DNA from 2 places in the Herbaspirillum sp. WGmk3 genome. Region 2 is predicted to be linked to the other one. Evidence: riboswitches for the same ligand, from Rfam matches in the RefSeq annotation. Region 2 holds a riboswitch; the other holds the start of a gene.
The links. Region 2 has a riboswitch for cobalamin ahead of MKD49_RS01230 (TonB-dependent receptor). Riboswitches for the same ligand answer to the same signal wherever they lie in the genome.

Region 1 (10,699 bases), on a different contig from region 2:
TGGTGTCGAGCCAGATGATCAATCGCGTGGCCGATCACCTGGGCCGCAAGCTGCTGGAGATGCCGGTCGGTTTCAAGTGGTTCGTCGATGGCCTGTACGACGGCAGCCTCGGCTTCGGTTGCGAGGAAAGCGCCGGCGCCTCCTTCGTGCGTTTCGACGGCCAGCCCTGGAGCACCGACAAGGACGGCATCACCGCCGCCTTGCTGGCCGCCGAGATGACCGCCCGCACCGGCAATGATCCCGGTCAGATCTACCAGGACCTGACCCGCCAGTTGGGCGCGCCTGTCAATGGCCGCAAGGAAGCCGCCGCCACGCCGGAGCAGAAGGCGCGCCTGTCCAAACTGTCGCCGCAGGATGTGACGTCGACCGAGCTGGCCGGCGAGACCATCCGCGAGGTGATGACGACCGCACCGGCCAACGGCAAGCCCTTCGGCGGCCTGAAGATCGTCACCGACAATGGCTGGTTCGCGGCCCGTCCTTCCGGTACCGAAAGCATCTACAAGATCTATGGCGAGAGCTTCCGCGACCAGGCGCATCTGGACCGCATCTTCGCCGAAGCGCAAGAGATCGTGACGCGCGCGCTCAAGGCCAGCTGATTGCGCTGACGTCCTGCATTGCGCATGCCGATGACGCCGCCACCCCTTGGGGCTGGCGGCGTTTTTTTTCCGGCCTTCCTACAGGCGAATGGGCCGATGTCTGGCTGAGGGCAGGGCAGGGGCTTCGTAAGATGAGGTATTGTTTGCCACCTTGTCAGGAGGACCGCCATGAACCTGCCTCGTCCGGATCTCGCTGCAGAGTCCGCTGCAGCGCAGGGCGCGCGACCACCGGAAACCCCGGCAGCCGCACTGCTGCGTCCACCCGGCACGCCGCCTGCGCCGTCAGGCGCGCCCGTGCCGGATCACATCGTGGCCGATCCCGGCCATGTCGTTGAGCCCGACGGCACCGAAGACCCGCTGGCCAATGCCGATGATGGCTTGCTGCCCATGCTGCCGGCACGGCCCGGCGACCACACTACCCCGTTACCCTCAGAGGAGAACACCATGCACAAGCCCCAGGACACCCCGCCGGTCGAGGTCCCGCCGCTCGATCCGACGCCGCCCCAGGACCCGATTCCCCATCAGAACCCGATGGCCGGCCAGGGTTGAGCTTGCCTGCCGGATCTGCCACCCGAATTGCCCTGTCCGAGGAGGTCTGTTTGTACCATTCCCTGCACACTCCCCAAGAAACCCCGCCGGTCAACGAGCCCAACCTGCCGCCGCCGGCACTGCCCGATGATGAGCCGGTGCCGGTGCAAGATCCGCCCGACAATCCCCGGCCTTCCGACAAGCCTTTGCGCATGTAAGTAGCTGTCGTTGAGCGCGCTTGCGAAGCAGGCGCGCCGTTCTTCGTTGCGCTTGCAGCCGTCCATCGCGACCTTGGTTTTTGCATTTCCGTTCACGTCTTGCGAGCGATCGAGCGTGCAACATGCCGCTACGCGGCCATTGCGACTGCGCGCTGTCTTTTTCTTTCATATCGCCCCGGAACCGCCCTGATTTCGGTCCGCACCATCTCCTTTGCAGTCTGCCATCTCTCCCCGCCATTCTTTCGCGTTGATTGAGACTTTTCTCGTTCAAGCCGCTTTGCATTTGTGAAAGCATCTGCTTTTTGCGGAGACAGCAGATGAATTGAGCAGGACTGCCACCTCCGCCGTCCTTGTCAGGAGTGGCACCTTGTATCCCTATCCTCCGCAGTCCATGGGTTTTCCCGCTGGCCGCCGCCACACCGTGCTGGCGGCGCTTCCCCTGCATGTGCTGGTACGCCTGCAGCCAAGCGGCAGCAGCACCGCCCGGGTGCTGTGCGAGCCGGTCAAGGCCGGGCCGGCTGCCGGTGCGCAGGCCATGGTGCTCTACCTGTCTCCCTTTGATGCGCATCTCGATGCGCTCTGGCTGGGTCTGGCTGTGGAGGATTACCAGATACTGCCGGTGGCGTCCTTTTCCCCCGATGAACTGGTGGCGCGTCATCAGGGCCACTTGCCGTACTGCCTGCATCTGGCATGGGGCGCGCACGATGGCCGCATCGCCGTGCGCGCGCAGGGCGATCCCGTGCGGCTGTCGTCGGCGCGCGTGGCGCAGGTGTCGGCGAGCATCGACAGCATCCCGCTGGACATCGGACTGGCCGATCTCGAATGCCACGCCCGGCTATGGGAGTGCGCCGGTCTCTACGCCCATGCGGAGACAGCGGCCCGGCTGGAACAACTGAACCCGCAGCAGCGCCACCGGCATGCCGAGCGGGCCATGGAGCGCATCCCGGGCCGCACTGAACCGGGCCGGGAAATCAACCAGATCGCGCTGTATGACGCCGAATCGGCGCAATGGCACTTCGTCGCCCTCGATTTTCTTGCCGAGATGGTCGCCGGGCCGCGCTGAGGCCGTCGCGAGCCGACATCGGCCTCTCGGTGTTGTCGCCGGGCGCACAACAGGGCGCACGCCGTCCGTGGCAAGTGACTTGTTCCTGCTCATTGAGAGTTTTCTGATATCCATGGCATTGCCCTTCTGCAACCATGGTGGCCGGTTGTGTTTCTGCTGCAGCCGATCTGATCCGCCGTCTGTTGAAGGAGCTGTCAATGATTTGCTTCCTTGTCCATGCCTCTCCCTGGAAGAAGTGCGCGCTGCGCTGCCTGCCCTTGGTCCTGCTGTTCGTCTGTCTGGCGGCGCTGCCCGGTCCGCCATCGCCGCCCGAAGAAGTGCTGGCCAGTTGCCTGGCCGTAGACCATTTTCCCCTCAGCCGGGTCAGCATCGATCCGGTCGCAGGGCGGGTCGAGGTGATGGAAAGCGGCCCGGCATCCCCCTACAGCCTGTATCTGCCCGATGGCGACAATCGTCAGTGGCGCATCGGTTATGCCAGCGGCAAGCCCCCCGGACGTGACTATCTGTTCGTCAATTCCCATCGCGGCTACCTTGACCGGGCCATCGGCCTGTCACCGGAGCGCGCCCCCCGGCTGTCCCGCCCGCAAAAGGCCTCGTTTGCCGTGCTGGGCTTCCTGGGGGATCGCTACCTGTGCCTGATGGAAGTGCACGGGCACGGTCCCCGGTCCGGCCAGCGCTCGGTGTACGTGGCGCGCATTCCCACCCGCATGGGGGCGGAAATGAGCCTGTATTACAAGCTGGCCGCTTCGCCTGCCTTGCCGCAACTGCCGGCTGCTTCCTCCAGTGCATCCCCCTCATCCTCCTCGCCGCTCCAGCCCGCCTTGCCCCGCTGAAGTTGCCGCCAGCCCCGTGCAGGCTGACAATGCAGGTTGCCCAAGCCCGCCCCCGCCTTTATACTTCGCCCCTTAGCATTGCTTCTGGTATTCCGTGCGCACCCGCGCCCGGGATTGAAACGGGAAGCCGGTGCGGCCGGTGCCACAGCATCGGGCCAAAGCCGGCGCTGCCCCCGCAACGGTAAGCGAGGAAGGACACGCACTACGCCACTGTGCCCCGCGCATGGGAAGGCGCCTGTCCCGAAGCCCAAGGCTTCCCCTCGCCAGCCCGGAGACCGGCCCGAGGCAAGTTCTTGAATGCATCGCGGAGGGCGATCATGCGGAAAGCTTCCATCATTTCCCGCTGGTGTGAACCGGTGCCGTCAGCCGACGGCGGGATTGTGCTTGGGCGCTCGCCGTGTGGCTTCCTTCGTTTCATCCACCTGCCAAGGAAAGCGCATGTCCACTCCCTCCGGTCTCGACGCCCGTCACACCGCTGATTCTTCCTCTTCCAGCCGCTCCGGCAGCCAGGTCTGGCGCGACCGCATCGCGCCCTCGCTGCTGGCCTTCGCGCTGGGCGTGGCGCTGATCTACGGCGCCGGCTTCGCCTCCAAGGTCGAGCTGCACAATGCCGCCCACGATGGCCGCCACTCGGCCGGTTTCCCCTGCCACTGAGGAGCGGACGATGAACTGGACCGTATTCCGGCGCATGGCGTCGGCAGTGGTGGTGGCGGGCGCCTTGTCGGGCGTGCTGCTGTCGGGCGTGCAGCAATTCCAGGTCGAAAAGATCATCCTCAAGGCCGAGGAATATGAAAAGGCCGGCGAATCGGCGGCCCCCGCGGCCGATGACCACGCCCACGAACCCGCCGCCCAGGCGGCTGCGCACGAGCACTCCCATGCGAACGCACATGAGCACGAACACGCGCATGACGCCAATGCCTGGGAGCCGGCTGACGGCGCCGAGCGCACCGGCTACACCGTGCTGGCCAACGTCAGCATGGCGGTCGGTTTCGCCTTGCTGCTGGTGGCGGCCTTTGCCCTGAGCGGACGCCAGATCAGCTGGCGCAGCGGCCTGCTGTGGGGCCTGGCCGGTTATGGCGTGTTCTTCGTCGCGCCCTCGCTGGGCTTGCCGCCGGAAGTCCCCGGTACCCTGGCCGCACCGCTGCAGGCGCGCCAGCTCTGGTGGGTGATGACCGCCGCCATGACGGCGGCCAGCCTGGGCCTGTTCGTCTTCACCCGTGGCTGGCCGTGGAAGCTGGTCGGCGTCATGCTCCTGGTGGTTCCGCATTTCATCGGCGCACCGCAGCCGGATGTGCATGGCAGCGTGGCACCCGAAGAGCTGGCACAAGCCTTCATCCGCGCCACGGCGACGGCCAATGCCGTGTTCTGGCTGGCGCTGGGCGGCTTGACCGGTTTCTTCTATCGCCGCTTCGGCTGATGGGCTGGCCCTGACGGCCCCTGTCCGGCGTTGCTGCGCCGGGGAAAGTAAAGCATCAAAGCCATGAGAACTCATCATCGTCACGTGCTCATGTGCGTGGGTCCGCGTTGTACCGAAAACGGCGTGCTGGCCGAAGCCATGTTCGGCGTGCTGGGCGAGCAGATTGACGCCCGCCCCGAGCTGCGCGTCAAGCGTACCCGTACCCACTGCATGGTGGCCTGCAAGGCGCAGGCCCCGGTGGTGGTGGTCTATCCCGAGGGCGTGTGGTATCGCTGCGAGGATGCCGCCGCCATCGAGCGCGTGGTGGTGGAGCACCTGGAAGGCGGGCGCGAAGTGAGCGACCTGGTCTTCCATCGCATGGGCAGCGGCGATGTGTTGCCGGAAGCGGAGGTCTCCGATGCATGATCCCGTGGCTCGCATCGTCCTGCTGACGCACGCCCCGACCGACCTGGCGCTGCTGGCTGCTGCACGCGCGCAGTTGCCGGCGGAATTCCCCGCCGTAGCGGGCTACGACCTGCAAGCCCTGCAATCCGGCACCGATGAGCAGGGTCAGCCGCTGCGCTCGCTGGCGACCCTGCTGCGCGCGGAGCTGGCCAGCGCGCAGGTGATCGTGCTGCGCGTACTCGGACGGCTGGGGGCAGTAGCCGGTTTTCCTGAATTGCTGCGCGCTGCGCGCGCCGAAGGGCGGCACTTGATCGTGCTGTCCGGCACTGGCGAGCCCGATGCCGAACTGGCTGCGGCGTCCACTGCTGCGCCCGATGTGCAACAGCAGGCGCTGGCGTATTTCAACGGCGGCGGCAGCGTCAACCTGGCGCAGTTGCTGCGCTGTCTGTCGGACCGCCTGCTGCTGAGCGGCTACGGCTACGAACCCGCGCAAGCCTTGCCCGAACACGGCCTTTATCATCCCGACCTCGAACAGGACGCCCGCCTCGACGACTGGCTGGCCCTGCGCGCTCAGGCCCCGGCGGGCAAGCCGGCGGTGGGCATCATCTTCTACCGGGCGCATTGGCTCTCGGGCAATACCGCCTTCATCGATGCGCTGGTGGCGGCGCTGGAGGCGCGCGGCATGGATGTGCTGCCAGTGTTTACTTCCTCGCTGCGGGTGTCGGCCAGCAGTGGGGCAACGCTGCCGCCTGCGCTGGCGTATTTCGCCGAGGGCCGGGTCGATCTCATCATCAACACCACCAGCTTCGCCATGGGCGAGATTACGGCAGGCGGCATCACGCCGGCGGGCTGGTCGGTCTCGGTGCTGGAACAGTTGAACCGCCCGGTGCTGCAGGCCATCACCAGCGGCATGACGCAGGACCAGTGGCAGCATTCCACGCGCGGCATGAATCCCCTGGATGCGGCCATGAACGTGGTCCTGCCCGAATTCGACGGCCGCATCATCGGGGTGCCGCTGTCCTTCAAGCACACCAGTGAAGCGGGCGTGGTGCAGTACCAGGCCCTGCCGGACCGCGTGCGCCGCATCGCCGGGCTGGCGCAGCGGCTGGTACGCCTGCGCTGCACGCCCAATGCGCAAAAGCGCATCGCCTTCATCTTCACCAATTCCAGCAGCAAGGCCGCGCAGATCGGCAATGCCGTGGGGCTGGATGCGCCCGAGTCGCTCATGGCCGTGCTGCGCGCGCTGGCAGCAGATGGCTATGCCATCGGCGGTCTGCCCGACACCGGTACGGCCCTGATCCACGAACTGGTGGACTGCTGCTCCTACGACGACATCCTGCTCTCCGAAGACCAACTGCGCCGCGCTGCCGCGCGCATTCCGGCGGCGCGCTATGCGCAATGGTTCGCCGCCTTGCCCGCCGTCTTGCAGGCCAGGATGCAGCGCCAATGGGGCGCCGCGCCCGGCGAGGCTTACGTGCACGACCAGCATCTGGTGATCGCCGGCCTCGACCTCGGCAATGCCTTCGTGGCCCTGCAACCGCCGCGCGGCTACGGCATGGACCCGGACGCCATCTACCACCAGCCCGACCTGCCGCCCACGCATCACTACTACGCGCTGTACCGCTGGCTGGATGAAGAATGGGGCGCGGATGCCATCGTCCACGTCGGCAAGCACGGCACTCTGGAGTGGTTGCCGGGCAAGGGCGTGGGCCTGTCTGAAGAATGCTTCCCGGATGCCTTGCTGGGCGACGTGCCGCTGTTCTATCCCTTCATCATCAACGATCCCGGCGAAGGTTCGCAGGCCAAGCGCCGCGCCCATGCCGTGGTGGTGGACCACCTGACGCCACCCATGACCACCGCCGACAGCTACGGCGCGCTGGCCCAGCTCACGCAGCTGGTGGACGAGTATTACCAGGTCGAGGTGCTCGATCCGGCCAAGCTGCCGCTGCTGCAGCAGCAGATCTGGGAGCTGGTGCGGCAGACCAATCTGGATACGGACCTGCAGTACAAGCTGCTGCATCATGACCACGATCATGACCATGAGCACGGGCACGACCATGGGCATCACCATCATCACGGACATCATCATCACGATGACCATCACCATCATCACGACCATGACCATGCGCACGACGACGGCGCGCTGCCGCACGCGCTGAGTGAACTGGATGGTGCCGGTGTGGCGCACCTGATTGAGGATCTCGACGGCTACCTGTGCGAACTGGGCGCGGCCCAGATCCGCGACGGCCTGCACATCCTCGGCCGCATGCCCGATGAACAGCAACTGCCGGACATGCTGGTGGCCCTGACGCGTCTGCCCAACCAGGACCTGCCGGGCCTGCAGGAAGAAGTGGCGCGTCTCTTCGGCCTGTCGCTGGATATGCTGCTGGAACACAAGGGCCGCCGCCTCAACATCGACGATGCGCTCTCCCGCACGGCCGGGCGCGCCATCGTTACCCGTGCCGATGCGCTCGAAGCCATCGATGCGCTGTGCCTGTCGCTGATGCAGGCCCTGCAGCAGCAAGGCTTTGCAGTGCAGTCCATCGAGGGCGTGATCCAGGCCTTGTTCGCCCCCTTGTTCAGCGCCCCCGCCGAAGAAAAACCGCGCCTGCAACCGACCCTGCAAAAAAGTGCGGGCAGCGTGCTCGGCGGCATGCGCGCCATGGCGCGACCGGCCCCGGTCAAGCGCGCAGTACCGGCCGCCGCCATCAAGGCCACCGACACCAGCGCCGTGCGCCGCATCCTCAGCTTCGCCTGCGAACAACTGGTACCGCGCCTGCAGCGCACCGATGAGGAAATCAGCAACCTGCTCAACGGCCTGCGCGGTGGCTACATTCCGGCCGGACCCAGCGGCTCGCCCACGCGCGGCATGGCGCATATTCTTCCGACCGGGCGCAATTTTTACTCGGTCGATCCACGCAGCGTGCCCTCGCAGTCGGCCTGGCGCGTGGGCCAGCAACTGGCGCGCGAAGTGCTGGAGCGCCATCACCGCGAGAGCGGCGACTATCCCGAGAGCGTGGCCATCAGCATCTGGGGCACCAGCGCCATGCGTACTCATGGCGACGATGTGGCGCAGATCCTGTCATTGATGGGCGCGCAGCCGGTCTGGCGCGAGGGCAACCGGCAGGTGGCGGGCGTCGAACTGATCCCGCTGGATCAATTGCAGCGTCCCCGCATCGACGTGACCACGCGCATCAGCGGCTTCTTCCGCGATGCCTTCCCGCAACTGATCGACCTGATCGACGATGCCGTGCAACTGGCCATCGCCGCCGACGAGCCCGACCACCTGAACTTCGTGCGCAAGCACTACCTGCGCGATCTGCAGCAGGCCATGCAGGGCGGACTGGGCCAGGCCGAGGCGGCGGCGCAGGCCTCCTATCGCGTCTTCGGGGCCAAGCCCGGCAGCTACGGCGCAGGCATCCTGCCGCTGATCCAGGAAAAGAATTGGCAGGACCAGGCCGATTTCGCCGAGGCCTACATCAACTGGGGCGGCTACGCCTACGGACGCAAGGTGCAGGGCGCGGACCAGCGCGAGGCCTTCCGCCAGCGTCTCTCGGGTGTGCAGGTCGCCTTGCACAACCAGGACAACCGCGAACACGACATCTTCGACAGCGACGACTACCTGCAATATCACGGCGGCATGATCGCCACCATCCGCGCCTTGTCCGGCCAGCAGCCGCGCCATTATTTTGGCGACAGCCACGACCCGCAGCGCGCTGCCGTGCGCGACCTGAAGGAAGAAACCCTGCGCGTCTTCCGCGCCCGCGTGGTCAATCCCAAGTGGCTGGCCAGCATCCGCCGCCATGGCTACAAGGGAGGCCTCGAGTTGACGGCCACCGTTGATTACCTGTTCGGCTACGATGCCACCGCCCAAGTGATGGAGGACTGGATGTACCAGCAACTGGCCGAGACCTATGGTTTCGATCCGGCCATGCGCGAGTTCCTGGAGCAGGCCAATCCCTGGGCCCAGAACGCCATCGCCGAGCGTCTGCTGGAAGCCGCCAGCCGCGGCATGTGGCAGACACCTGCAGTACAGACCATCGAACAGTTGCGCTCACTGTACCTGCACAGTGAAAGCCTGCTGGAAGCACGCGGTGAAACCGTGCGCGGCAGTGAACATAACAAGGACATGCAATGACGGCCTTCCATGCCTATCCCTTCGCGGCCATCGTCGGCCAGTCGCTGCTGAAGCAGGCGCTGCTGCTGTGCGCGGTCGATCCCGGCATTGGTGGCGTGCTGGTGCGCGGCGACAAGGGCACGGCCAAGAGTACCGCTGCCCGTGGGCTGACCCAGGTACTGCCACCGATCACCCTGACCGAAGGCTGTGCATTCCAGTGCGCACCGGGCCAGCCGGCCAGTGCCTGTACAGTTTGCAATACAGACCCGGTACAGCGCCAGGACACCGTGCCCTTCGTGACCTTGCCACTTGGCGCCACCGAAGACCGCGTGCTCGGTTCGCTCGACCTGCAGCAGGCGCTTCAAGGTGGCCAGCGCGCGTTCCAGCCCGGTCTGCTGGCAGCGGCCCATCGCGGCATCCTCTACATCGATGAAGTCAATTTGCTGGCCGACCACCTGGTCGATGTGCTGCTGGATGTGGCCGCCATGGGCGTCAATTCAGTGCAGCGCGAGGGCATCTCGATCAGCCATCCGGCGCGCTTTACGCTGATCGGCACCATGAACCTGGAAGAGGGCGATCTGCGGCCGCAATTGCTGGACCGCTTCGGGCTCATGGTGGAAGTGAGCGCACCGACCGACAAGATCGTGCGCGCCGAGGTGGTACGCCGACGCATCGCCTTCGAGACCGATCCCGCCGCCTTTGCGCAGCGCTGGCAGCCGCAGCAGGATGCCTTGCTTGCGCAGGTGGCCGAGGCCCAGCGCCTGCTGCCAGCAGTGGTGCTGGACGATGCCATGCTGGAGCTGATCAGCCATCTCTGCTGCGAGTTCGAAGTGGCGAGCCTGCGGGCCGACATCGTCATGCACAAGACCGCGCGCGCCATCGCCGCCCTGCAGGCCCGCACGCGGGTCACACCGGACGATGTACGCGAAGCCGCCTTGCTGGTGCTGCCGCATCGCCGCCGCCGCAAGCCCTTCGAGCAAACCGGCATGGACGAGGACAAGCTGGATGACCTGGTCGATCAGGCGCGCCAGCCCGAGCCGCCGCAGCCGCAAGCCGAGCATGGCGATACCCCGAGCGTAGATACGGCAGAGACGCCTCCCTCAGATGAGCCGCAGCAGGAACAGGAGCAGGAAGGCGAGGGCGGGCAACAGACCTTCGCCGTTGCCGCAGCGGGTACGGCCCGCAGAATCAGTGTGGCTGCCACGCCGCAAGCCGCCGCCAATGCAGCCAGCGGCCGCCGCAGTACCGTGGCTGATGCCAACCGGGGCAGCGCCGTGCGCGCCGTGCCCGATGCGAATCCTGACCGCCTGGCCATCGGTGCCACCCTGCGCAGTGCCGCCGTGCGCGGCGCACTGGCGGGCGAGACGGACGGGCCACTCACCGTCACCCGCGACGACCTGCATCGCCAGGTCCGCAGCGGGCGCGGTGCCAACCTGATCGTCTTCGTGGTCGATGCGTCCGGCTCCATGGCCGCACAGCGGCGCATGGAAGCGGTCAAGGGCGCGGTGCTTGCGCTGCTGACCGATGCTTATCAGCGCCGCGA
Region 2 (10,699 bases):
GCCCGACAAGCCCAATACATAGGGATCGGCCAGCGGATTGCGCAACAGTACCTGCATCAGCGCCCCCGACAGGGCCAGCGCGCCGCCCACGGCAAAGGCGGTCAGCGCGCGTGGCACGCGCAGCGACAGCAGCATCGCCACCTGGTCGGCGGAGGCCGAAGGACGCAAACAGCCAGTACTGCCGCACAGCACCGCCGCCGACAAGGCCAGCAGGGACAGCAGCAGCAAGGTGCACAGCACAGGCAGGTAACGTCGCATCGGGGCCAGGATCAGGTCAGCATCAGAAGTCGTAGCGGGCGGTGAATTTCAGGGCCCGTCCGTCCTCCGGATAGATGCCCGAGACCGCCCCGCCACTGCAGTCATACGCCTGCGAGTAATACCTGCGATCAGCCAGATTGGTCCCCGTGACGGCAAATTCCCAGGCGCTGACACGCACCGCATACCGCGCATCGAAGGTAGTGAACGAAGGCATGCGCGCGCAGGTGTTGGCGAAGTCGTTGCCCATGCGCTGGCGGTCCACCCAGCGTGCACCGACGTCGGCGCTTTGCTGTCCGGACTTCCAGTTCAGGCGGGTCGACAGCGTATTGGCCGGCACCAGCGCCAGTTGCTTGCCGCTGTTGTCGCCTTCCTCGAAACGCGCATTGATGTGCTGGTAGGTCGCACTCCAGCCCAGGGTCTCGGTCAGCTGCACACGGCCTTCCAGTTCCACGCCCTGATGGCGGGTCGGGGCCAGGTTGCTGTTGGCCCCGAAGCCACCGTTGGCGGTCGGGTCGTAATACAGCTCGTCGCGCACGCGATGGCGGAACCAGCGCAGCGTCACCTGGCGCGCCGTATGGCCCAGGGTCGCGCCCAGTTCCAGGTCATGCGAAACCTGCGGTTTCAGGACCGCGCCGCTGGGCAAGGCCGTGAAGCCGTTCTCGTCGGCAGTTGCCAGGCGATAGCTCTGGCCGGTCTTGACGAAGCCGCGCAGCAGCGGCAGCGGCGCATAGCTGGCTTGCAGATCCCAGGCATTGACGGCGCTGGTGCGGCCATAGGCGCCGGAATCGCTCTGCTGGGTGAACTGCTCGCGGCGCACGCCGGCAGCGAGGCGGGCGTTGCGGTCGAACTCGATTTCATCGCGCAGGTACAGCGCCTTCGAATGCTGGGAGGCATCGCTGTTGCCATAGCTGGCATTGGTGGCCGAACTCCATTCGGCCAGGTCCACGCCGGCAATGGCCTCGTTCTTCCACAGGCCGCTGTCGAGTACGTGACGCAGGCGCGGCGAGAACTGGGTGGTCCGGATGTTGGCTTGCGCGGTGGAGCCGCTGCTGACATAGGTGGAGCGCGAAATCTTCTCCCGATGCGACAGCTCGGCCGCCACGTCGAAGGCACCGAAGCGGCGCTCGAGGAAGGCCGTGATGCTGTCATTGTCATAGGAGCCGTGATCCAGCGGCTTGCTGGTCTGGCGCGCATTGGCGTCATATTGCGCCTGGCTCAGGCTGCCCGGCAGGCCGAAATCGGCGCGCGACAAGTTGGCGCGCAGGCCGAAGCGCCAGTCGCTGGCGAACCACTGCACCGTGGTACTGAAATTTTCCTGATTGGACTTGCTGTTGTCGCGCCAGTTGTCGGCATGCGACTTGGCATAGCTGGCGTCGATGGACATGTTGTCCCAGCCGCGCGAAACCGCTGCCCGGCCGGCGCGCTGACCGTTGCTGCCGACTTCGCCGATCACGGTTCCGCGCACGGTATTGGCCTGCGGGCGGCGCGTGATGATCTGGATGGTGCCGCCGGTAGCGCCGCTGCCATACAGCACGCTGCTGCCGCCGCGCACAATCTCGATGCGCTCGATGGTCTCGATGGGGATCGCCGACAGCAGCGGCGTGGCCAGTTCATTCTCGGAAATACGCACGCCATCGACCAGCACCACCATGTTCTGGTCGCCATTGGTGCCGAAGCCGCGCAGGTCCAGCGGGAAGTCGCGCGGGCCGGACAGGCTCTGGCGCCCATAGACGCCGCCCAGCTTGCGGATGGCTTCGTTGGCGTTGTCGATGCCGGCTTCGCGGATCTGCTCGGCGGTGATGACGGTGGCAGCGACCGGCGGGAATGCCGGATCATTGGGGAAGCGCGAAGCCGAGACCACTACCGCCGACAGTGGCTGGCTGGTATCGGCGGCGTGGGTCGACGCAGCGAAAGCCGAAAGAATCAGCGCACTGGCAGTGCGCAGGGCAATACGGGGGCGAGGACCGCCACAGCGGGCCTGGAAATAAGCGATATGCATGAAAAATCAGGTAAAGAATCTGTGCAGCCAGCCTCCCCGCGGGCCGCAATCAACGGAAAACCGCACCAATACTGGCTGTGCGGGCTCCTCCTGTTCTGGCCGGTCTCCGGACTGCAGGCATGACCATCGGCCTTCCCATGTGGCGAAGTGAACGTTCGCGCAAAAACACAGTGGCGTGGAAGAGGCCTCGCCGGCGAGACGCGACGCATCGTCACATCGTCGCCGGCACCTGGTTACCGTTGCGGGGGCAGTACACCTTGGCTGACCGCCCTGCTGGCTGCAGGCGGTCTGGCGCGTGTTTCCCGTTTAACTGCCGGCGAGGACACGCCGGCGGGCACCAAAACCGCGCCATTGTAGGCGTGCAGCGTACACGCCACAAGCCGCAGCACCCAGGTGATGTAAATCAGCACAAGCGGGACAGCCGCAATTGCTTTCAGGAAAAAGCCGGATAAAATCCATCCTCAGCAGTGATATATAGAAAAAATTCGATTTTTCTATCAAAAAACATTTGAATCGCGGTTCTTGCCAATTTTTTGTGGTGGGGCCGAAAAATTGAAACAAATGGGGGATTTCACTCGCTGTTTGGCCGATGAGATCACGCCAAGCGGTCCTATACTCGGCGCCATGGCATCGTCGACCGGCGGACCCTTGCGGGGTCGGCCGGCCTCACTGTCATCCTGAACGTTGTCGTGGTCTGCGGGCCTTCAGAGACTGCCTCTGGCTGCCGATATCTGTCTGATATCGGGGCGGTGGTAGTGGCTGTGCCTCCCGGAACGACGCATTAGATCCGCCTACGGGCAACTTTGCACAGCAGTGCGCCGACGAGCGCACACCTTTGTTGGGAGAATCAGTAATCATGAGCGACGACGTTGATCTGGAAGCATTGTTTGACGAAATTTCCTCGCAGACGCTACCGGGCATGACTGCCGAACCGGCTGCCGCTGCCGCCGCCCCCGCCGCCGCCGGCACCGAAGAAGCGGCTGCAGGCGAACAGGAGGACCAGAGCGACAAGCCCATGTACGAACGCCTGGGCGGTATCGTGCGCCTGCTGCACGACTCCATGCGCGAACTCGGCTACGACCGTTCGCTGACCGACGTGGCCGAGCAGATCGGCGACGCCCAGAGCCGTCTGGAACACATCGCCACCCTCACCGAGCAGGCCGCCAACAAGGTGCTCAATGCGCTGGACTCCGGCATGCCGGCCCAGGACCGCCTGCAGGAGCAAGCCAAGGACATCAACGCGCGCTGGACCAAGCTGTATGCCGGCCAGATGAACATCGAGGAATTCAAGGCTCTGGCGGGCGACTCGCAGAAGTTCTCCAATTCGGTGATGGAATCGACCGAGGCGGAAAAGGCGCGCATGCTGGAAATCATGATGGCCCAGGACTTCCAGGACATCACCGGCCAGTTGATCAAGAAGATCGTGGGCATCACCGCCGCCGCCGAGCGCGAACTGGCGCAATTGCTGCGCGACAACGCGCCGCCGGAAGTCAAGGCGCAGATCGATGCAGACAAACCGGCAACCCTGATGAATGGCCCCTCCGTGGGAGGCACCGCCATGGCGCAGGACGACGTGGACGACTTACTCGATAGCCTGGGGTTCTAATGGATGACGAAATGCTCAAGGATTTTGTCGTTGAAGCGTTGGATCTCGCCACCAACGTGGAAGAGCACCTGCTGACGCTGGAACGACATCCTGATGACCTTGAAATCCTCAACGCGGTCTTCCGCGCATTCCACACCATCAAGGGTGGCGCCGGGTTCGTGAACCTGCCGGCCATGGTGTCGGCCTGCCACCTGACCGAAAACCTGTTCGATGCGCTGCGCACCGGCAAGGCCCCGGTCACGCCGCTGGCCATCGAAGCAGCGCTGCAGGCCAGCGGCTTCGTGGCCGACCAGTTGAACGAATTGTCCAACGGTGCGGCGCCCGACAGCCTGGCCTCGATGCCGGCCGAACTGAAGGACATCCTGACCCAGGCCATCGAAGGCAAGAGCGAATCCACGCCGGCCCCTGCCCCAGCGGCAGCAGCGCCTGCCCCGGCAGCCGCAGCACCGGCAGCCGCAGCACCGGTGGCCGCGCCCGCAGCCGCCGCTGCAGTGGCCGCCGTCAGCGTCGATGGCAGTGCCAGCGTGATGAAGAATGGCGAACTGGACTGGCCCGCCCTCTACCAGGCCCTGGTGCCCGGTGCGGCTGCCGCGCCGGTCGCGGAGGGTAGCGCCGAGGCGGCCCCGGTGGCTGCCGCCGCAGCGGCACCCGTTGCCGCCGCGCCTGCCGCGCCCGCAGCCGATGGCGAGCCCAAGGCCGCCGCGCCGGTACAGCAGAATCGCCGCGCCACCGATTCCCCTGGCGGGGCCAAGGAAGAAAGCATCCGTATCGATGCCGTCAAGCTGGACGCCCTGCTGGAAGTGGCCGGCGAATCGGTGCAGGCCGCCAACCAGGCTGCCGTGCTGCTGGAAAAGCTGCAGCAGTTCAAGTTCGAAGGGACCGCTGCGGCCCTGATGTCGACCCTGGCCGAAACCCTGGGCCGCGCCTCGCGCTACTCCAGCGAACTGCAACGCGCCACGCTGTCCACGCGCATGCAGCCGGTCGGCCGCCTGTTCCAGAAATTCCCCCGACTGGTGCGCGAACTGGCCAAGGACCTCGGCAAGGACGTCGACCTGGTCATCACCGGTGCCGAAACCGAAGTCGACCGCGTGGTGGTGGACAGCCTCTACGACCCGCTGGTGCACATGCTGCGCAACTCGCTGGACCACGGTATCGAAGTGGACCGCGCCGCCGCCGGCAAGCCCAACAAGGCGACCATCTCGCTCAACGCCTGGCAGGCCGGCAGCAGCGTCATGATCGAAGTCTTCGATGACGGCAAGGGCATGGACCCGGACATGCTGCGCAACAAGGCGCTGGCCAAGGGCCTGATCAACGAACACCAGGCGCTGACCTCCGACGAAGCCTTGCAGCTGGTGTTCCTGCCCGGTTTCTCGACCAAAGAAGTGGCCTCCAGCGTCTCCGGACGCGGCGTGGGCATGGACGTGGTCAAGACGGCGGTGGAAAAGCATCGCGGCACCATCCGCATCGAATCCACCATCGGCAAGGGCACCAAGTTCTCGATCCGCCTGCCCATCGAACTGTCGATCATCCCGACCATGCTGGTGCGCTGCGCCGGTGCTCCGCTGGCCCTGCCGATGGCGGTGGTGGAGCGCGTGGTCGAGCTGCCGGAAACCTTCGACGAAGTCGGCGGCGCCCCGGTGCTGCGCGACCAGGGCCGTCCGCTGCCGGTCAATTCGCTGGCCGGCGTGCTGGGCTACGAGCCGGGCAATGAGCGAGTGGGTATCGTCATGGCGGTTCCCCACCCCTACATCCTGGGCGTGGAATCGGTGGAAGGCACGGCCGATCTCGTGATCAAGCCGCTGACCGCAATCCACACTGCCGGCATCACCGGTACGGCCCGTTCGGCCGAAGGTGAACTGGTGCTGGTGGTGGGCCTGTCCTTCCTGCTGGATGGCTGCCGCGACCTGGAGCGCACGGCGGTGGCATAAGATTGCCGCCAAGCGCTGCTAACGCAAACGGCCGGATCTGCAAGGATCCGGCCGTTTTGTTTCAGGCCTGGCGCACTGCTCGGCGCCGGGCCTTACGCCTTAAAGTTCATACATGTCCTTCTCGCCTTCCATGACCTGCGCAATCAGCTTGCGATTGAGGGTCGGTGCCAGCAATTCAATGAAGGTATAGACATATCCCCGCAAATACGCCCCTTGCTTCAAGGCCACCCGCGAGACATTGGTGCCGAACAGGTGGCCGGCCGGAATGGCGCGCAAGCCACGGTCGCGCTCGGCATCGAAGGCGATGCCGGCGATGATGCCCACGCCCATGCCCAGCTCGACATAGGTCTTGATCACATCGGCATCGATGGCTTCCAGCACCACGTCAGGCTTCAACTGGCGCAGCGAGAAGGCATGGTCGATCTTGCTGCGGCCGCTGAAGGCGGAATCGTAGGTAATCAGGGGATTGCCGGCAATCTCTTCCAGCGTCAGGCTTCTGGACTGCAGCAAGGGGTGATCCGGCGGCACCACCACCACATGCTCCCACTGATAACAAGGCAGCGAGACCAATCCCTCGCCTGAAGCCAGCGCTTCAGTAGCGATGGCAATGTCCGCCTGGTCGTTGCGCACCATCTCGGTGATCTGCTTGGGGTTACCCTGCAGCAAGGAAAGATGCACTTTCGGATACTTCTGCGTGAAGGCCTGCACCACCTTGGGCAGCGCATAGCGCGCCTGGGTGTGGGTGGTGGCGATGGTGAAACTGCCGCTGTCATGGGCGGCGAATTCCTTGCCGATACGTTTGAGGCCATCCACTTCCTGCATGATCAGCTCGACCGAGCGCAGCACCGCGCGGCCCGGCTCGGTCAGGCCGCGAATACGCTTGCCGTGGCGCGTGAAGATGTCCACGCCCAGCTCCTCCTCCAGCTCGATGATGGCCTTGGAGACCCCGGGCTGCGAGGTATACAGGGCCTTGGCGGCCTCCGTGAGGTTGAAGTTCTGCCTTACCGCTTCACGAACGAAACGGAATTGATGAAGATTCATGAGGGAATTCCTTCGCTTCTACCTGGTATGGCGGCGCACCGCGCCTGCCTTGCTGGCCTCACCGGCCTTACCTGCCTCGTTTGGCGCATTTCCATATGCCAAAGGCGTATATAAGCAAATAAATACTATGTAGTTTGGTTTGAAACATAAGTTTATTACGATTCGCAGACTAATGGGCGAGGTGTTATGACTGTTTCTTATGTAGTAAGCGGATTTGCCGTTGGACTGCTGGTCGGACTGACCGGGGTCGGTGGCGGCTCGCTCATGACACCGCTGTTGACCTTGCTGTTCGGCATTCATCCCTCGGTGGCCGTGGGCACCGACCTGGCCTTTGCCTCCGCGACCAAGACCGCCGGCACCCTGGCCCATCGCTTCAAGGGTACGGTACGCTGGGATGTGGTGCGCCGCCTGTCCTATGGCGCCCTGCCCGCTGCGCTGGTGACCACCCTGCTGCTCAAGCACTTCGGTGCCGTCAGCGACGGCATCGCGCTGACCATCCGCTATTCGATTGCGATCTCGGTGTTCCTGACCGTGGTGGCCCTGCTCTTCCGCGCCCGCATGCAAGCCTGGCTCAATGCCCATCCGCAACGCCAGCTGCAGGGTGCCACGCTCGCCAACGCCACCATCGCCGCCGGTGCCCTTCTAGGCACGCTGGTGACGATTTCCTCCATCGGTGCCGGTGCCGTCGGCGCCACCTTGCTCGTGTTGCTGTATCCTCGCCTGTCTCCGGCGGAGATTGCCGGCACCGACATTGCCTATGCCGTGCCGCTGACCGCCATTGCGGCGCTGGGCCACTGGTGGCTGGGTTCGATCAACTGGGAACTGCTGGCGACCTTGTTGCTGGGATCGGTGCCAGGCATCACCATCGGATCGCTCGCGGCGCGAGCGGTGCCGGAGAAATTCTTGCGCGGCCTGCTGGCCATTACGCTGACGAGCGTTGCAGTCAAGCTGATTTGGTAGGCTCATTTTCAATCGGGCGCACCCTGATCCGGTCGCCCATAAGACGTTAACAGGGAAGACAAGATGTACCGCTATGACCAATACGATCACCTGATCGTCAAAGAGCGAGTCGCACAATACCGGGACCAGGTGCGTCGGCGCCTGTCGGATGAGCTCATCGAAGACGAATTCCGCATCCTGCGCCTGCAAAACGGGCTCTACCTGCAACGCCACGCCTACATGCTGCGCGTCGCCATTCCCTACGGCATGCTGGCCTCTCGGCAACTGCGCAAGTTCGCCGAAATCGCCGTCAAGTACGATCGCGGCTACGGCCACTTCACCACCCGCCAGAACATCCAGTTCAACTGGATCAAGCTGGAAGAATCTCCCGATATTCTGGACGAACTGGCCAGCGTGGAAATGCACGCCATCCAGACCTCCGGCAACTGCATCCGCAACACCACCTCGGACGAACTGGCCGGCGTGGCTGCCGACGAAATCGTCGATCCGCGGCCCTACGCCGAACTGATCCGCGAGTGGAGCACTTTCCACCCCGAGTTCGCCTACCTGCCGCGCAAGTTCAAGATCGCCATCAGCGGCGCTGCCGAAGACCGCGCCGCGACTGCTGTGCACGACATCGGCCTGCACGTCATCAAGAATGAAGCCGGCGAAGTCGGCTTCCGCGTGCTGGTGGGCGGCGGCATGGGCCGCACCCCCATCCTGGGCAGCGTGATCCGTGACTTCCTGCCCTGGAAGCACGCCATGTCCTACCTCGAAGCGATCCTGCGCGTCTACAACCAGTACGGCCGCCGTGACAACATGTACAAGGCCCGTATCAAGATCCTGGTCAAGGCCATCGGCCCTGAAGAGTTTGCACGCCAGGTCGAAGCCGAATGGGCCGACATCAAGGACGGCCCCTCCACCCTGACCGAAGAAGAACTGCAGCGCGTGGCCAAGTTCTTCACCGATCCGGCCTACGAAACCTTGCCGGCGGTGGATGCGGAATATGAACGCCTGAAGGCCGAAGACCGTGGCTTCGCCAACTGGATCAAGCGCAACGTCAAGGCGCACAAGCAGGCCGGCTATGCCGCCGTGCTCCTGTCGCTCAAAAAACCGGGCGTGCCCCCGGGCGACATCACCGCTGACCAGATGAACTTCGTGGCCGACCTGGCCGATCAATACAGCTTCGGCGAACTGCGCGTGACCCACGAACAGAACCTGGTGCTGGCCGACGTCAAGCAATCCGACCTGTATGCCCTGTGGAAGGCCGCCAAGTCGCATGGACTGGCGACGCCCAACATTGGCCTCTTGACCGACATCATCTGCTGCCCCGGCGGCGACTTCTGCTCGCTGGCCAATGCCAAATCGATCCCGATCGCCCAGGCCATTGCCGAGAAGTTCGAGAACATCGACTTCCAGCACGACATCGGCGACATCGAACTGAACATCTCCGGTTGCATCAACGCCTGCGGCCACCACCACGTGGGCAACATCGGCATCCTGGGCGTGGACAAGGATGGTTCCGAGTGGTACCAGGTGTCGCTGGGCGGCGCCCAGGGCAACGAGTCCTCGATCGGCAAGATCATCGGCCCCTCGTTCTCGGCCACCCAGATGCCGACCGTGATCGACCGCCTGCTGCAGGTGTACGTCAAGCAGCGCACCGAGGAAGAACGTTTCATCGACACCGTGCGCCGCATCGGTGTGACCCCGTTCAAGGAATTCGTTTACGCAACGCCGATCCGTTCGGCCGAGTATGTCGCAGGAGAAGACGCAAATGCCTGAAATCATCAAGAACAAGACCGTCGTCAGCGACGACTGGACCGTCCTGCGCCTGGCTGAAGGCGAGACCGCAGACACCGTGACCGTGCCGCAAGGCCGCGTGATCGTGCCGCTGAAGGTGTGGCAGGCCCAGGGCGATGCCCTGAAGTCGCGCGCCGAGATCGGCGTCTGGCTGGCCAGCGATGAACGTCCGGAAGAACTGAAGGGCCAGCTGGACAGCTTCAAGGTCGTGGCCGTGGACTTCCCCAAGTTCGCCGATGGCCGTGGCTATTCCATCGCTTACAACCTGCGTGCCCGCCTGGGCTACACCGGCGAGCTGCGCGCCATCGGCGACGTGCTGCGCGACCAGCTGTTCTACATGCAGCGCGTGGGCTTCGACGCCTTCGCCGTGCGTGCCGACAAGAACATCCACGATGCCGTCAAGGGCCTGACCGACTTCTCGGAAAAGTACCAGACCTCCTGGGACGAGAAGAACCCGCTGTTCCGCCGCGTCAAGCGCGAAACCGTGCAGACCGCCGACTGAGGCGCGATCGTGAAGAAGGAAGGACAGCCCATGGCTACCCCAGGCTTGCAAGAACTCATCGCCAAGACCCAGGCCACGCTGGAACGCATCGCCGCCGAGTACGCCCCGGCGGCGCTGGCCTCCAGCCTGGCGGCCGAAGACATGGTGCTGACCGACCTGATCCTGCGCGGCCAGCTGCAGGATCGCATCAGCATCTTCACCCTGGAAACCGGCCGCCTGCACAAGGAAACCGTAGGCATGCTGGACCGCATCCGCGAGGCCTACGATTACGAGGTCGCGCCCTATCGTCCCCAGCCTGAGGCGGTGGAAGCCTACGTGCAGAAGCACGGCGCCAACGCCTTCTACGACAGTGTGGAACTGCGCAAGGAGTGCTGCCACATCCGCAAGATGGAGCCGCTCAATCGCGCCCTGCAGGGCAAGGCCTCGTGGGTCACCGGCCAGCGCCGCGCGCAATCGGTCACGCGGGCCGAGCTGCACGTGCAGGAACGGGACGAAGCCCACGGCATGGAGAAGTTCAACCCCCTGGCCGATTGGTCCGAACAGGACGTGTGGGACTACATCCGCGCCAACGACGTGCCCTACAACCCGCTGCACGACCAGGGTTACCCGTCCATCGGCTGCGAGCC

Region 1: linked by a shared signal. The riboswitch ahead of MKD49_RS06730 (CbtB domain-containing protein) and the one ahead of MKD49_RS01230 (TonB-dependent receptor) in region 2 are both predicted to bind cobalamin.

What each region holds. Positions count from the first base shown of each region.
Region 1 covers NZ_JAKYWT010000002.1:139,590-150,288, forward strand. Annotated here, with positions in the region: gene pgm (phosphoglucomutase (alpha-D-glucose-1,6-bisphosphate-dependent)) at 1-596, shown strand, start outside; gene MKD49_RS06710 (hypothetical protein) at 765-1,145, shown strand; gene MKD49_RS06715 (hypothetical protein) at 1,196-1,342, shown strand; gene MKD49_RS06720 (hypothetical protein) at 1,710-2,405, shown strand; gene MKD49_RS06725 (hypothetical protein) at 2,603-3,238, shown strand; cobalamin riboswitch at 3,307-3,537, shown strand; gene MKD49_RS06730 (CbtB domain-containing protein) at 3,677-3,892, shown strand; gene MKD49_RS06735 (CbtA family protein) at 3,903-4,655, shown strand; gene MKD49_RS06740 (ferredoxin) at 4,719-5,060, shown strand; gene MKD49_RS06745 (cobaltochelatase subunit CobN) at 5,053-9,177, shown strand; gene MKD49_RS06750 (putative cobaltochelatase) at 9,174-10,699, shown strand, end outside.
Region 2 covers NZ_JAKYWT010000001.1:316,892-327,590, forward strand. Annotated here, with positions in the region: gene MKD49_RS01225 (iron ABC transporter permease) at 1-258, opposite strand, end outside; gene MKD49_RS01230 (TonB-dependent receptor) at 281-2,257, opposite strand; cobalamin riboswitch at 2,337-2,614, opposite strand; gene MKD49_RS01235 (protein phosphatase CheZ) at 3,114-3,863, shown strand; gene MKD49_RS01240 (chemotaxis protein CheA) at 3,863-5,791, shown strand; gene MKD49_RS01245 (CysB family HTH-type transcriptional regulator) at 5,891-6,832, opposite strand; gene MKD49_RS01250 (sulfite exporter TauE/SafE family protein) at 7,019-7,792, shown strand; gene MKD49_RS01255 (nitrite/sulfite reductase) at 7,856-9,553, shown strand; gene MKD49_RS01260 (DUF934 domain-containing protein) at 9,546-10,073, shown strand; gene MKD49_RS01265 (phosphoadenylyl-sulfate reductase) at 10,104-10,699, shown strand, end outside.